One region of the Mesorhizobium sp. CA7 genome, then DNA from elsewhere that is predicted to be linked to it. Evidence: predicted binding sites of a transcription regulator. Region 1 holds the regulator's gene; the other holds the start of a gene.

Region 1 (7,296 bases):
TTCCCTCGATCATCTACGGCATCTGGGGCCTGTTCGTCTTCGCGCCGTTCCTGCAGACGACTGTGCAGCCCTTCATCATCAGTCTTTTCCACGGCATACCGGGGCTCTCCAGCCTGTTTGCCGGTCCGCCCTACGGCATCGGCTTGCTGACCTCGTCGCTGATCCTCGCCATCATGGTGCTGCCTTTCATCACCTCGATCACCAAGGACGTGTTCGACACGGTGCCGGCGGTGCTGAAGGAATCGGCCTACGGCATCGGCTGCACGACCTGGGAAGTGACCCGGCGCGTGACCATCCCCTATACCCGCATCGGCATCATGGGCGGCGTCATGCTCGGCCTCGGCCGCGCGCTCGGCGAGACGATGGCCGTCACCTTCGTCATCGGCAACGCGCACCGCATCAGCGCCTCGCTGTTTGCGCCGGGCACGACGATCTCGGCGACCATCGCCAACGAATTCACCGAAGCCGACGGCAACCTCTATACATCCTCGCTGGTATCGCTCGGCCTGATCCTGTTCATCATCACCTTCATCATCCTCGCGCTCGCACGCTACATGCTGTTGCGCATCGATAGCCGCACGGGAGCCTGACCGATGTCGACTGCCGCATCGCTTCACCAAAGCCGCAAGCGCAAGAATGCCGTGATGATGACGCTGTGCGTCGTCGCGGCGGGCATCGGGCTGGCCTGGCTGGCGCTGATTCTCGGCGCCCTGCTCTACAAGGGGCTTTCCGGGGTGTCGCTCTCCGTGTTCACGGAAATGACGCCGCCGCCCGGCGATGCCGGCGGCCTGCTCAATGCCATCTACGGCAGCATCGTCATGACGATCATCGGTATCGTCGTCGGCACGCCGATCGGCGTGCTGGCCGGCACCTACATGGCCGAATACGGACGCTTCTCGAAGCTTACGACGGTGGTGCGCTTCATCAACGACATCCTCTTGTCGGCGCCTTCCATCATCATCGGCCTGTTCGTCTACGAGCTGATGGTGCGGCCGATGGGGCACTTCTCGGCGATTGCCGGCGCGGTCGCGCTGTCGATCCTGGTGATCCCCGTCGTGGTGCGCACCACCGAGGACATGCTGAACCTTGTGCCCAACGCGCTGCGCGAAGCAGGCACCGCCATCGGAGCACCGCGCTGGGTAGTGATCCGCTCGGTTGCCTATCGCGCGGCGCTCTCCGGCATCGTCACCGGCATCCTTTTGGCGATCGCCCGCATCTCCGGCGAGACGGCGCCGCTTCTCTTCACCGCGCTCAACAACCAGTTCTGGTCGAGCAATCTCAATGCGCCGATGGCCAGCCTGCCGGTAACCATCTTCCAGTTCGCTCTCAGCCCCTACGAGGAATGGCAGCAACTGGCCTGGACGGGCGCACTCATAATCACCCTGACGGTTCTCGGGCTGAGCATCATCGCCCGCAGCCTAACCGGACGCAGAGAGGACAGATGAAACCGATGTTGTCCACCGACCTGAACGCAGCCGACACGACCGTCGAGAAGGCCAAGATCGAGGTCAAGAACCTCAATTTCTACTATGGCCAGTCGAAGGCGCTGAAGGACATCAACCTGTCCCTGCCCGAGCGCAGCGTGACCGCCTTCATCGGCCCGTCGGGCTGCGGGAAGTCGACGCTGCTGCGCGTGCTCAACCGCATCTACGAGCTCTATCCGAAGCAGAGCGCCGAGGGCCAGGTGCTGCTCGACGGCAAGAACATCCTCGACCGTTCGCAGGACCTCAACCTGCTGCGCACCAAGATCGGCATGGTGTTTCAGAAGCCGACGCCGTTCCCGATGTCGATCTACGAGAACATCGCTTTCGGCGTCAGGCTCTATGAGAAGATCAGCAAGGCCGAGATGGACAGCCGCGTCGAGCAGGCGCTGAAGCGCGCAGCACTCTGGAACGAGGTCAAGGACAAGCTCAACGCCAGCGGCCTCAGCCTCTCGGGCGGCCAGCAGCAGCGCCTGTGCATCGCCCGTACCGTTGCGGTGAAGCCCGAGGTCATCCTGCTCGACGAGCCGGCCTCGGCGCTCGATCCGCTGTCGACCGCCAAGATCGAGGAACTGATCGACGAGCTGCAGGCCGACTACACGATCGTCATCGTCACCCACAACATGCAGCAGGCGGCGCGCGTGTCGCGGCAGACGGCGTTCATGTATCTGGGCGAGCTGGTGGAGTTCGACCGGACCGAGAAGATCTTCACCTCGCCCCGCGAAAAGCGCACGCAGGACTACATCACCGGCCGCTTCGGCTGAGCTCATACGAGGACATCATCATGGCCGAACATACCGTCGCTTCCTTCGACGAGGATCTGAGGCAGATCAGCCGGCTCATCAACGACATGGGCGATCTCGCCAGCTCGATGGTCGGCGCTTCGACCAAGGCCCTGCTCGAGACCGACAATGCCATGGCGCAGCGCGTCGTTTCCGACGATGCCATCATGGACGCGCGCCAGCGCGAGCTCGACGACCGTGCCATCACGCTGATCGCCAAGCGCCAGCCGATGGCCGACGACCTGCGCAATGTGGTCGGCTCGATCCGCATGGCGGGCGACCTCGAACGCATCGGCGACCTCGCCAAGAACATCGCCAAGCGCGTCGGCTCGGTCGGCGTCAGCGCCGCGCCGCGCGACCTCACGCATTCGATCGATTCCATGGCGCAGCTGGTGCTGATCCAGGTCCAGGCCGTGATCCAGGAATATACGGTGGGCGACGCCACGGCGCTGGCCAAGCTTCGCAACGACGACGAGCGCATCGACGTCAAATACACATCCGTCTTCCGGGAGCTCCTGACCTACATGATGGAAGACCCGCGCAACATCACCGCCTGCACGCATCTTCTGTTCTGCGCCAAGAATCTCGAGCGCATCGGCGACCATGTGACCAACATCGCCGAGAATGCCTATTATGTGCTGACCGGCACGCAATTGCCCGCGAATCGTCCCAAGCAGGACGAGACGACAATGTCGGCGCCGGCGGCCTGACGAAGGGTACCTGCCAATGATCGCGCCACGCATCATGGTGGTGGAGGACGAGGAGCCGCTTGGGGTGCTGCTCCGCTACAATCTCGAATCCGAGGGTTACCAGGTCGAAGTGGTGACCCGCGGCGACGAGGCCGAAATCCGCCTTCAGGAAAACGTTCCCGACCTGCTCGTGCTCGACTGGATGGTGCCGGCGGTTTCCGGCATCGAGCTCTGCCGGCGTCTCAGGATGAGGCCTGAGACCGAACGGTTGCCGATCATCATGCTGACGGCGCGGGGCGAGGAAAGCGACCGCGTGCGCGGCCTTTCGACCGGCGCCGACGACTATCTGGTCAAGCCGTTCTCGACACCGGAGTTCATGGCGCGCGTCAAGGCGCTGCTGCGCCGCGCCAAGCCGGAGGTGCTGTCCAGCGTGCTCAAGGTCGGCGACATCGTGCTCGACCGCGAGTCGCACCGCGTCTACCGCAAGAAGAGCGAGATCAGGCTCGGCCCGACCGAGTTCCGGCTGCTCGAATTCATGATGCGCCACCCCGGCCGCGTGTTCTCGCGCAGCCAGCTGCTCGACAATGTCTGGGGCGAGACGATCTATATCGACGAACGCACCGTCGACGTCCATGTCGGGCGGCTGCGCAAGGCCGTCAACAACGGCCGCATGCCGGACGTCATACGTACCATCCGAGGCGCAGGTTACGCGATCAGGGAAGATTAGGGCTAAGGCGCCGAGGCGCTGATGGATTCTGTCTCCAGCATCGGATCGCGTGCATTGGCGATTAGTCGAGACGCTTGTGCTTCGTCATCCACGGGCGGAGCAAGGAGCGCAGCGACGCAGCGCAGACCCGAGGATCCATTCCGTGATGTCGATGCGTTGCGACAGTCCAGAATTCTGTGCCGCTGCGCTCGACGCGTGAGGTAGCGGCATGGATTCCAGGGTCTCCGCGACGGAGCTTCGCTCCTGCTCCGCCCTGGAATGACGAAGCTGCGGGGCCTTCCCTTCGCTAATTTCAAGCGTCTGCTGCTGTCCCCGGACCTCTTCAAGGCTGCCTCAGGCCACGTTCTTTCCCGTCCCCGCTCTTGCCTGGCCTCCGGGTGCGAAAATCTCCTGGTCGACGAAGGTCAGCGCGCGCATGGCGCAGCCTTCGCGGATCAGCGGCAGTTCGTTCGGCTCGGTGTCGAAGGAGATCGATTCGGAGTGCTGGCCCCCGGCCGTCTGGGCGATCGCCTCGCGCAGCGCCGGCTCGATCAGGTCGAAGGCGGCCGCGCTGACGCCGACCATGGCGACGGGCGCCGGGTCGATGAGGGCGAACAGGCTGCCGAGACCGAAACCAAGCGCTTCGCCGGCCCGGCGGTAAGCCTCCCGTTCGGGGCCGTCCCTCTCGCGCGCCTTCGCGGCAAGGGCCCGCATGTCGGCGTCGCCGACGTCGACCGGCTCGGCGTCCTCGCTCATTTTCATGGCGCTGCGCCAGATCGCATAGTTGCCAGCATAGGCCTCGACGCAGCCGCGGCGGCCGCAGCGGCAAAGCGCCCCGCCCGGGCGGTGAATCATGTGGCCGAACTCGCCGCCGGATGAATGCGTGCCGGTGAACAGCGCACCCTTGAGCACGAGACCCATGCCGATGCCGTGCGACAACAGGATGGCGATGAAGTCGTCGCGATAGCGCTCCGGGTCGCGCCATTGCAGCGCCACCGCCATCATGTTGCAGTCGTTCTCCATGGTGGCGGAGATGCCGAACTCCTTCTCTAGGATGTCGGCGAAAGGAATGTCGGTCAGCGGCGTTATCGGCGACCACAGCATGGAGCGCGCATGCGAATCGGTGATGCCCTGAATGCCCATGGCGATGCGGGCGACGCTGCCAATGTCGAGGTCGGGATCCTGCAGCCGGCGCCGCACGATCGCCACGCATTCGCCGATCAGCTCGTCGCGGGGCATAACAAGCGTGTCCAGGCGCTGCTGCTCCTCGGCAACAACTTGGCCGGCATAGTCGATCACGGCGACCGACAGGAAGTTCAGCGACAACACCACGGTCAGCACCGCGGCGGCTTCAGGGTTCAGCGCCAGGCCGATCTGCGGCCGGCCGCGTTTCAACGCCGTCGGCTCGCTGGCCTTGCTTTCGGTGAGAATGCCCTCCTGGATCAGGTCGGCGGAGATCGCCGAAATGGTCGAGTGGCTGAGCCCGGTGGTGGCGGCAATTTCGGTCCGTGATGGCTGACCGGCGCGGCGTACCGCCGAAATCACCATGGCGCGGTTGCGCCGGCGCAAATCGTCGTGGCGGATTCCGACCGACATCGTTTCGCACGTCCTCCCCAGTCATCGCGGCCTTGTGATAATGCCATGGCCTGTCGCTGACACGCTAGGGATTGTGGCAGAAGCCAGGGGCGATGTCATTATTTATTGCGGATGCCGAAAAAAATGCCTGAGCCCATCAAAACCCATCAGAATCTCGGTTGACAGCGCTGTTGTGCTGGACCACTATTTTTTTGAGGCTCGAAAAAAAGCCTCTGTGCCGGCCTTCGGGCCAGTCTGGGTCGCGCCGCACGGCGCAGGGAGGATATCATGAAGAAATTTGCAGCCGCCATTCTGGCGGGCGTTGCCATGTCGCTGACGCTGGCGTCCGTCGCCGAGGCGAAGGACAAGGTGATCGGCGTGTCGTGGTCGAATTTCCAGGAAGAGCGCTGGAAGACCGACGAAGCAGCGATGAAGGCCGCCATCGAGGCCGCCGGAGACAAATATATTTCGGCCGACGCGCAGTCCAATCCGGGCAAGCAGCTGACCGACGTCGAAAGCCTGATCTCGCAGGGCGCCAACGCGCTGATCATCCTGGCGCAGGATGCCTCGGCAATCGGCCCGGCAGTGCAGAAGGCGCTCGATGAAGGAATCCCGGTCGTCGGCTATGACCGCCTGATCGAGAACAAGGACGTGTTCTACCTGACCTTCGACAACAAGGAAGTCGGACGCATGCAGGCCCGCGAGGTGTTCAAGGCCAAGCCGGAAGGCAACTATGTCTTCATCAAGGGCTCGGGCTCCGATCCGAACGCCGACTTCCTGTTCGCGGGCTCCATGGAAGTCCTGAAGGACGCAATCGACAGCGGCAAGATCAAGAATGTCGGCGAGGCCTACACGGACGGCTGGCTGCCGGCCAACGCGCAGAAGAACATGGAGCAGTTCCTGACCGCCAACGACAACAAGGTCGACGCGGTCGTGGCTGCCAATGATGGCACCGCCGGCGGCGTTGTCGCGGCGCTGACGGCGCAGGGGCTGGCCGGCACCGTGCCGGTCTCGGGCCAGGACGGCGACCACGCGGCGCTCAACCGCATCGCGCTCGGCACGCAGACCGTGTCGGTGTGGAAAGACGCGCGCGAGCTCGGCAAGAACGCCGCCGAGATCGCCTCGCAGCTCGCCGACGGCAAGAAGATGGGCGACATCGCCGGCGCCAAGGACTTCACGACGCCCGGCGGCAACACCGTCAAGTCGCTGTTCCTGACGCCGGTCGCGATCACCAAGGACAATCTCAACGTCGTCATCGACGCCGGTTGGATCAAGAAGGACGAGGTCTGCGCGGGCGTGCCCGCCGGCAGCGTCCAGGTCTGCAACTGAGCCTTGCCGACGTTCGATCAAAAATACCTGCGCCGCGGCCAGGAGCGGTTCAATGAACCGCTCCTGGTTTTTGTTGCCGCAATCCCGGACGGAAAACCGCTACGCACTTTTCCTGGGATTGCCTTAAAGCCGCGGCGTTTTCTCAAAAGATTTTGCCGTTCTGCCTCAGGCGGATAGCTTCTAGGCTGAGTTCCGGCATCCGCGCCAGACGGCAAGCCGGTGGGAGGAAATCATGACCGACACGACGTCTACCCAACCGGCGGACACCGCGCGAGCGTCGGAACTCGGCACTGTTGCCCGGTTCCTGAAGGCGACCGAGCTCGACACCCGCATGCTGGGCATGATCGGTGCGCTGCTCCTCATCTGGATCGGGCTGCATGTGATTTCCAGCCTGCGGCTTGGCGTCAATCCGCTCGACTTCGACAGCCGCACGTTCCTGACGCCGCGCAATCTCTGGAACCTGTCGGTTCAGTCTTCGGCCGTGGCGATCATGGCCTCCGGCATGGTGCTGGTCATCGTCATGCGCAACATCGACCTGTCGGTCGGGTCGGCCGAAGGGCTGATCGGCATGGTCATGGGCTTTGCCCAGGCGCATTTCCTGGTTCGCTTCGTCGGGCTTGAACTGGGAAACCCCTGGATCTGGGTTCTGGCGTTGCTGATCGGCCTGGCGCTCGGCCTTATCATCGGCGCCTTCCAGGGCTTCGTTATCGCCTATCTCGAAGTGCCGGCCTTCA
Region 2 (7,296 bases), on a different contig from region 1:
TTTCTACACGCTCGCCGGCATCCTCTATCTGGCGATGACCTCGATCTCGACGCCGATCTTCGACAAAGCCGAGCGTTACACCTCCCGAAGCTTCACACGGCCGAAATAAGAGGTGGCGGTGGATTTCGACTTCTACCTTTCAACCATGTGGAGCGTGCTGAAGGCGCTGCCGCTGACGCTCGAGATCTGGTTCTTCGGCATCGCCTTCGGGCTCATCATCGCCACCGGCCTGACCTGGCTGCGGGCTTCCGGCTACAAATCGGGCGAGTATTTCACCCGCGCCTACGTCTTCGTCTTCCGCGGCTCGCCGCTGCTGGTGCAGCTTTATCTAGTCTATTTCGGGCTCTCCCAGTTCGACTTCGTGCGCCACAGCCCGATCCTGTGGCCGATCCTGCGCGATCCGATGTACTGCACCATCGTCGCGATGGCCTTGAATACCGCGGCTTATGAGAGCGAGATTTTCCGCGGCGCGCTACGCGCGGTGCCTGTCGGCCAGATCGAGGCGGCCAAGGCGTTCGGCATGTCGGCCTTCACCCGCTTCCGCCTCGTCACGCTGCCGATCGCGCTGCGGCTTGCGTTGCCGGCCTATTCGACCGAAATCATCCTCATGACCAAGGCAACCGCGCTGGCGTCCGTGGTCACCATCATGGAGATGATGGGAACGGCGCAGAAGATCCAGCATGACACGTTCCGGCCGATCGAGGTGCTGACCTGCGCCGGCGTGATCTACCTGCTGCTCAACCTGTCGATCGCCCGGCTGTTCGCCTGGGTCGAGCACCGGCTTTCGCCGCATCTGCGTGCCCCGCCCGAGCAGGGCCAGCAAGTCAAACCCGTACCGGAGGTGTTGTGATGTCGGCAAATGTCGCCGCTGCCGCGAGAGCCGCGCCGTCCTCCGACGAGACGCCCGCCATCAGCGTCAAGAATCTGCGCAAGTGCTTCGGCGATCATGAGGTGCTCAAGGGCATTTCGCTTGAGGCCCACAAGGGCGATGTGATTTCCATCCTCGGCTCCTCGGGCTCCGGCAAGAGCACGATGCTGCGCTGTATCAATCTCCTGGAGACCCCGGATTCCGGCGAAGTGCGGGTCGACGGCGAGCTCATCAAAATGAAGCGGGGTCGCGACGGCCGCCAGATGCCCGCCGACATCCGCCAGGTGGAGCGGATCCGCGCCAATCTCGCCATGGTGTTCCAGAGCTTCAACCTCTGGTCGCACATGACCGTGCTGGAAAACCTCGTCGCCGCGCCGACGCATGTGCTGAAGCGGCCGCGCGCGGAGTGCCTGGAGCAGGCCGAGGCATTGCTGAAGCGCGTCGGCATATGGGAGCGCCGCAACTACTATCCGCCGCATATGTCGGGCGGCCAGCAGCAGCGCGCGGCAATAGCCCGCGCTCTGGCGATGAATCCGAAGGTGATGCTGTTCGACGAGCCGACATCGGCGCTCGATCCGGAACTGGTCGGCGAGGTGCTGCGCGTCATGCGCTCGCTGGCAGAAGAAGGGCGCACCATGCTGGTCGTCACGCATGAGATGGGTTTTGCCCGCGACGTGTCGAGCAAGGTGATGTTCCTGCACAAGGGCGAGGTGGATTCGGCCGGCGAACCGAAGGAGATGTTCGCCAGGCCGCCGACGCCGCAGTTCAAGCAGTTCATCGCCAACTTCAATAAGTGAAGCGCTGCGCCCCCTTCTCCCCTTGTGGGAGAAGGGGGCCGCGAAGCGGCCGGATGAGGGGTGCTGGACGGAGCGAGGCGCTGAAGAATAGGATGCGCACAGCGCTCATTTCGTCATCGCAGCGATCCTTCCAACACCCCTCATCCGTCTCGGCGCTGCGCGCCGATCCACCTTCTCCCACAAGGGGAGAAGGAGAAGGTCTTAGATCATGTCCGACAGATCCGAGAACGCCATCGCCTTGCGCAGCACCTCGGCGAAGCGTTCGCCGGCGATTTCCTTGTCGCCGCTGTTGTCGATCGAGGTCACGTCCGGTCCCGTCAGCTTGACGCTGGTGCTGCGCGCCAGGCGGGCTAGCACTTCGCCGCGCGATTCACGGCCGCGCGCCGCCAGCCGCTCGGCGAGGATTTCCGGCGTGGCGGTGATCTCGACCACGGCCAGATTGGCGTAGCGCTCGCGCAGCGCCGGGATGACCGCGCGGGAGACATTCGCCACGGCTACATGACCATTGGCCACGGCCCAATCGACATCGGCCGGCAGGCCATAGCGCAGGCCATGCGCGTCCCAGCACAGCGAGAAGGCGCCGTCGGCCTCCGCCTCGGCAAAGGCGGCATCGGCCAGCGTATCGTGGTCCTCGCTTGCCGTGTCGCTCGGCCGGGTGATGACGCGGCGCACGAATTCCAGCCGCGTCGCGCCGGCAAAGCGCGCCTTGGCGTAGCCGATCACCGTGTCCTTGCCGGCGCCGCTCGGCCCCACCACCGCGACGAAGACGCCGTTGCGGATCGGCAGGCTGTCGGCCAGCTCGCGCTCGATGAGAGCTGAGACCATCATCATGCTACCCGGCCGCCCTGACGCCAAACGGTACGCACGACCGGCACATGGTCGTCGACGCGCACCCGCACCAGGTCGGCACGGCGGCCGGGCTCGATGACGCCGCGGTCGGCGAGGCCGATCGCTTCGGCCGGGTTCTTCGAGACCATCGCGACCGCCTGCGGCAGCGAGATGCCGTCGACGACATCGCCGAGGAAGAAGGCCGACTGGATCAGGCTGAAGGGGATGTAGTCGGATGACAGGATGTCGAGCAGGCCGTCGGCGGCAAGCGTGCGCGCCGAGACATTGCCGGAATGCGAGGCGCCGCGCATGACGTTTGGCGCGCCCATCAGCACGCCGAGGCCTGCGGCTTTCGAGGCCTTGGCCGCCTCTTGCGTCGTCGGGAACTCGGCGACGCGCACGCCCTGCTCGATCGCTTCGTCGACATGGCCGGCGGTCGCGTCGTCATGGCTCGCCAGCACGATGCCGCGCTCCTGGCAGGCGGCCGAGATGAAGACCCGGTTCGGACCGGAATTGCGGGCCGATTCGGCCATCCGCTTCTCGCAGAATTTCTGGAAGTCGCGGTCCGTCAGCTTCAGTTTGCGCTGGTAGTAGTAGGCATAGGTCTCGAGGTTGACGAACTGGCGCTGTCCGGGCGCGTGATCCATCAGCGAGGCGAGCTTAACCCGCTCGTCGGTCTCGAAATTGGCGAAAGCCTCGAGGCAGTCCGGCGCCGAGACCTCGCAGCGCAGGTGGATGAAATGGTCGGCCCTGAGCCGATCCTGGCGCACGCTGTCCTCGATCGCGTCGGCTAGCTTGCGAACATCGTCGGATTTCAGGTCGGCATCCTCGTCCATGCCGACGCGCAAGGCGTCGAGCACCGTCGTGATACCGGCGGTGGCGACCTGGGCGTCATGGGCAAGCACGGCGGCGATCGGGTTCCAGCGCACTTTCGGACGCGGCGCGTAATGGCCCTCGAGGTGATCGGTGTGCAGCTCGACAAGGCCCGGGATGATGTAGTCGCCGCCCATATCCTCGCCGGCGCGGACGGCACCCGGCTCGACGGCGGCAATCAGGCCATCGCGCAACAACAGCGAGCCCTCGACGATTTCATCGGGCAGCACGATGCGGGCATTGGTGAGAACGGTTTCGGCGGTCATCTCGGGCGGTCCTATCTCAAGCAGTCGTTTCAGAGCAATTCCAGGAAAAGTGCTTTGCGGTTTTCCGTCCGAAATTGCGTAAACAAAAAGATGGGGCGGTTCAGCGTTTCCGCTGATCCGCCCTATGCGGTCTTGCGGGCAGGCCTGCGGCCAAGCGCATGATGGGAAAGCACCATGAACGGGGCGCCGGGCTCGCTTTCGACGAACAATGTCAGCGCATCCACCGGCACCGGCTGCCGCAGCACATCGGCGAACAGGCCGTCGATCGCTGCACGAAGACGTGGGCTTTCCTGTGGCCCGACCCGCCCCGACAGCGTCATGTGGAAGCGGAACGTGTCGAAGACGTAAGGATAACCCCATTGGCAGAGGTTGCGGAACTCGTCCGGCTTCAGCGCATCGGGACTGCGGCGCTCGATCTCGGCCTCCGTCAGCGGCGCGCGGAACGGATCGAAGGCGCGCACCACCTCGCCGGCGAAATCGTTGAGTGGCGCAAACTGCGTTTCCGGCACCAGCGCGAAAAAGCCGTCGATCTGGCCGACGACGAGACGCGGGATGATCACAGGCGGCGTCGCCTCGGCGAAAGCGTCGAGCGCGGCGCGCAGCGAAGCTTCCGTCTCGTTCGGCGCCAGCCGGAACGGGGCTTTCAGCGTCGCATGGAATCCGTAGCGCCGGGCAGAGGCAGTATGGAAAGCGACTTCCGCGGCCGAAAGATCGCCCACGGCCTCGACCGGCCGCGTCGCCGCGCCGAACGGGTCGCGGCCCAGCCAGTTGGCGGCAATGCGCGCCAGCTTCTCGTCCTGCCCCGGGGTGTAGTAGATCGCGTAGCGCATGGGCGTTCCTCGTCAAGCGCGCTGCGCGCCCCAAAGGAATATGCGACGCGCTTCAAGTCATTGTCTTGGCAAGTCGTGGCCCAAACGCCGGAGCGCTTGCGGCGACATGCACCGGAACCGCTGCCATAGGTGATTTCCATGACGGATTGACGAAGCTTTCATGGGTTTTCGAAGGCAAGTCCAGCACAGAGCTCGTTAGCCGACGATTTTTCAGGGGCTGGACCAACGGCTTTGGCGGCGTGCCGATCAGGCCTTCATCAGCCATTCATGCTCGGGCGCGTTGTGGAATTTCCACGTCCGCTTCGGTCCGGCCATGACGTTGAGGTAATAAAGATCGTAGCCGTGGCACGCGGCGCAAGGGTGATAGCCCTTGGGCACCAGCACGACATCGCCGTCCTCGATCGCCATCGCTTCGTCCAGCTCGCGCACGCCGTTGCGGTCGGCATCGGTGTAGACGCGCTGGAAGGCAAAGCCCTGCGGCGGGTTGAGGCGGTGATAATAGGTCTCCTCGAGATAGGATTCGGCCGGCAGATTGTCCTGGTCGTGCTTGTGCGGCGGGTAGCTCGACGTGTGGCCGCCGGGCGTAATCACCTCGACCACCAGCAGCGAATCAGCCGGCTTGCCCTCGGGCAGGATGTTGGTGACGTAGCGCGTGTTGGTGCCCTTGCCGCGCACCTCCTGGCCGAGATCGTCAGGTCCGATGACGCGCACCGGCAGGCCGCCGCTTAAGCCGGGCGCCGAGCAGACGGCGAGTTCCAGCTCGGTACCGGCGGTCACCGACCAGTCGGCGCCTTGCGGCACATAGACCGACCACGGCTTGCCTTCGAAGGGCGACATGCGCTCGCCGAGCAGGCCGAGATCCTTGCCGCCGGCCGATGCCTTGCCCTTGCCGGTGACGAACACCAGGCAGACCTCGCGCTCGCCGGTTTTGCCGGACACCGTCTCGCCCGGACGAAGCCGATGCAGGTCGAAACCGACATAGGTCCAGCCGGCGCTTTGCGGCGTGACGTGAGCGACATGGCCGTGGCCCTTGTCGGCCTTGACGAGCAGTTTCGACATTTTTGTCTCTCCTATTCCGTTGGCCTTCGTTGGTTGCGGATCAAAGATCTTGCCGGCTGACAGAACCAGCACAACCTTCGAGATTGGCCGAGGCCTCCAAACTTCGTCATTCTAGGGCGAAGCAGGAGCGCAGCTCCGTCGCGGAGACCCTAGAATCCATGCCGTTACCTCAATCGAAGGGCGCTGCGGAGCAGAATTCTGTACCGCAGCGGCTGCTTCGAAGTCACGGAATGGATCCTAGGGTCTGCGCTACGTCGCTGCGCTCCTTGCTCCGCCCTAGGATGACGAAGCGAGGGGCGTTTCGGCTAATCGCCAACGCATGCGATCCGCCATGCACGCAGTATCCGATCCGTAGACGCTTCTGAGCCATGGATTAGTCACTCCTTCGGTCCGGGTTCGGCCTTGTTCTCCTCAATCGGCTTATAGAGGTAGAAAAACTGCCACACGGCATAGCCGGCGAAGCCCAGCGCAATGACGCCCCAGAACGGCGTGCCGGACGCGAATTCGATCACCGACCAGACTAGGCAGACCGCGACGACCGCGATACGGCGCCACAGCGGCCGGAAGAAGGGATGCTCATAGTCTTTCATCGCGCCAATCCAGGATTTGCCCAAAGCACAACGGATAAACCGGGCGCCCCGACTAATCCACTGCTCAGGCCGGAAAACCCTGCGTCTCGACCGTATAGCCGGCGGCCGTCATCACCCGCATAAGTTCCTTGTGGCCGACCTGGGCCATCTTGAGCGGCGGGTTCTTCTTCGGATCCTGCTCGGCCTCGACCACGAACCAGCCTTCATAGCCATGATCGGCGAAACGCTGGACAATCGCCCCGAAGTCGAGTGAGCCGTCGCCCGGCACCGTGAAGGCGCCGAGCGCCACGGCGTCGAGGAAGGACTGTTTCGTGCGGTCGAGCCTGTCGATCACGCCCATGCGAACATCCTTCACATGGACGTGGTTGATGCGCTTGTGGTGATTGTCAATGGCGCGCAGCACGTCGCCGCCGGCAAAGGCGAGATGGCCGGCATCGAGCAGCAGCGGAATGCCTTCGCCGGAGTTGCGCATGAAGGCGTCGAGCTCCGGCTCGGTCTCGACCACCGCCGCCATGTGGTGATGGTAGGAGAGCGGCATGCCTTGCTCAGCGCACCACTCGCCGAACTCGGTGACGCGCCGGCCGTAAGCCTTCATCTCGTCGGCGGAAAGTTTCGGCTTGGTGGCCAGAGGCTTGGAGCGGTCGCCCTGGATGGACCGGCCGACCTCGCCATAGACGATGCAGGGCGCATCGACCGCCTTGAACAGGTCGATCATCGGCTGGATGCGGTCCTTGTTCCGGGAGATGTCCTCGTTGACAAGCGTGCCTGAGAACCAGCCGCCGCAAAGCGTGACGTCGGCCTCCTTCAGGATCGGCAGCATCACCTTCGGATCATTGGGGAAGCGGCGGCCCATCTCCATACCGGTGAAGCCGGCCGAGCGCGACTGGCGCAAACATTCCTCCAGCGACACATCATCGCTCAACTCCACGAGATCGTCATTCCACCATGCGATGGGGGACATGCCCAGTTTGGCTTTCAAGTCGTCACTCCAATGTCGGTTCGTTGCGAGCCGGTTCAGCCCTGACGGCTGCCCACGGCTTCCTCGTATTTCTTGCGCGCGGCATTGACTTCGCGTCGCGACGAGACTTCCGGCACGGCGACATCCCACCAATGGCCGCCCGCCTCGGTCGAGACCAGCGGGTCGGTGTCGATGACCAGCACCGTCGTCTTGTCGTTCTTCTTCGC

The links. Region 1 encodes PhoB, which activates phosphate uptake and scavenging genes when phosphate is short. Its sites were predicted from a motif close to TGTCATNNANCTGTCAT; they were not measured.
Region 2: a site for PhoB is predicted at 4,601-4,617, ahead of LB552_RS20170 (DUF1045 domain-containing protein). Genes of this name have one in related genera too.

The regions. Positions count from the first base shown of each region.
Region 1 covers NZ_JAIUHH010000022.1:18,513-25,808, reverse strand. The annotation lists gene pstC (phosphate ABC transporter permease subunit PstC) at 1-590, shown strand, start outside; gene pstA (phosphate ABC transporter permease PstA) at 594-1,445, shown strand; gene pstB (phosphate ABC transporter ATP-binding protein PstB) at 1,442-2,245, shown strand; gene phoU (phosphate signaling complex protein PhoU) at 2,266-2,973, shown strand; gene phoB (phosphate regulon transcriptional regulator PhoB) at 2,990-3,679, shown strand; gene LB552_RS26485 (ROK family protein) at 4,013-5,254, opposite strand; gene xylF (D-xylose ABC transporter substrate-binding protein) at 5,522-6,562, shown strand; gene LB552_RS26475 (sugar ABC transporter permease) at 6,795-7,296, shown strand, end outside.
Region 2 covers NZ_JAIUHH010000012.1:70,417-77,712, reverse strand. The annotation lists gene LB552_RS20195 (ABC transporter permease) at 1-109, shown strand, start outside; gene LB552_RS20190 (ABC transporter permease) at 119-850, shown strand; gene LB552_RS20185 (ABC transporter ATP-binding protein) at 850-1,665, shown strand; gene phnN (phosphonate metabolism protein/1,5-bisphosphokinase (PRPP-forming) PhnN) at 1,867-2,493, opposite strand; gene LB552_RS20175 (alpha-D-ribose 1-methylphosphonate 5-triphosphate diphosphatase) at 2,493-3,632, opposite strand; gene LB552_RS20170 (DUF1045 domain-containing protein) at 3,755-4,462, opposite strand; gene iolB (5-deoxy-glucuronate isomerase) at 4,709-5,521, opposite strand; gene LB552_RS20160 (DUF3329 domain-containing protein) at 5,899-6,111, opposite strand; gene iolE (myo-inosose-2 dehydratase) at 6,176-7,090, opposite strand; gene iolD (3D-(3,5/4)-trihydroxycyclohexane-1,2-dione acylhydrolase (decyclizing)) at 7,126-7,296, opposite strand, start outside.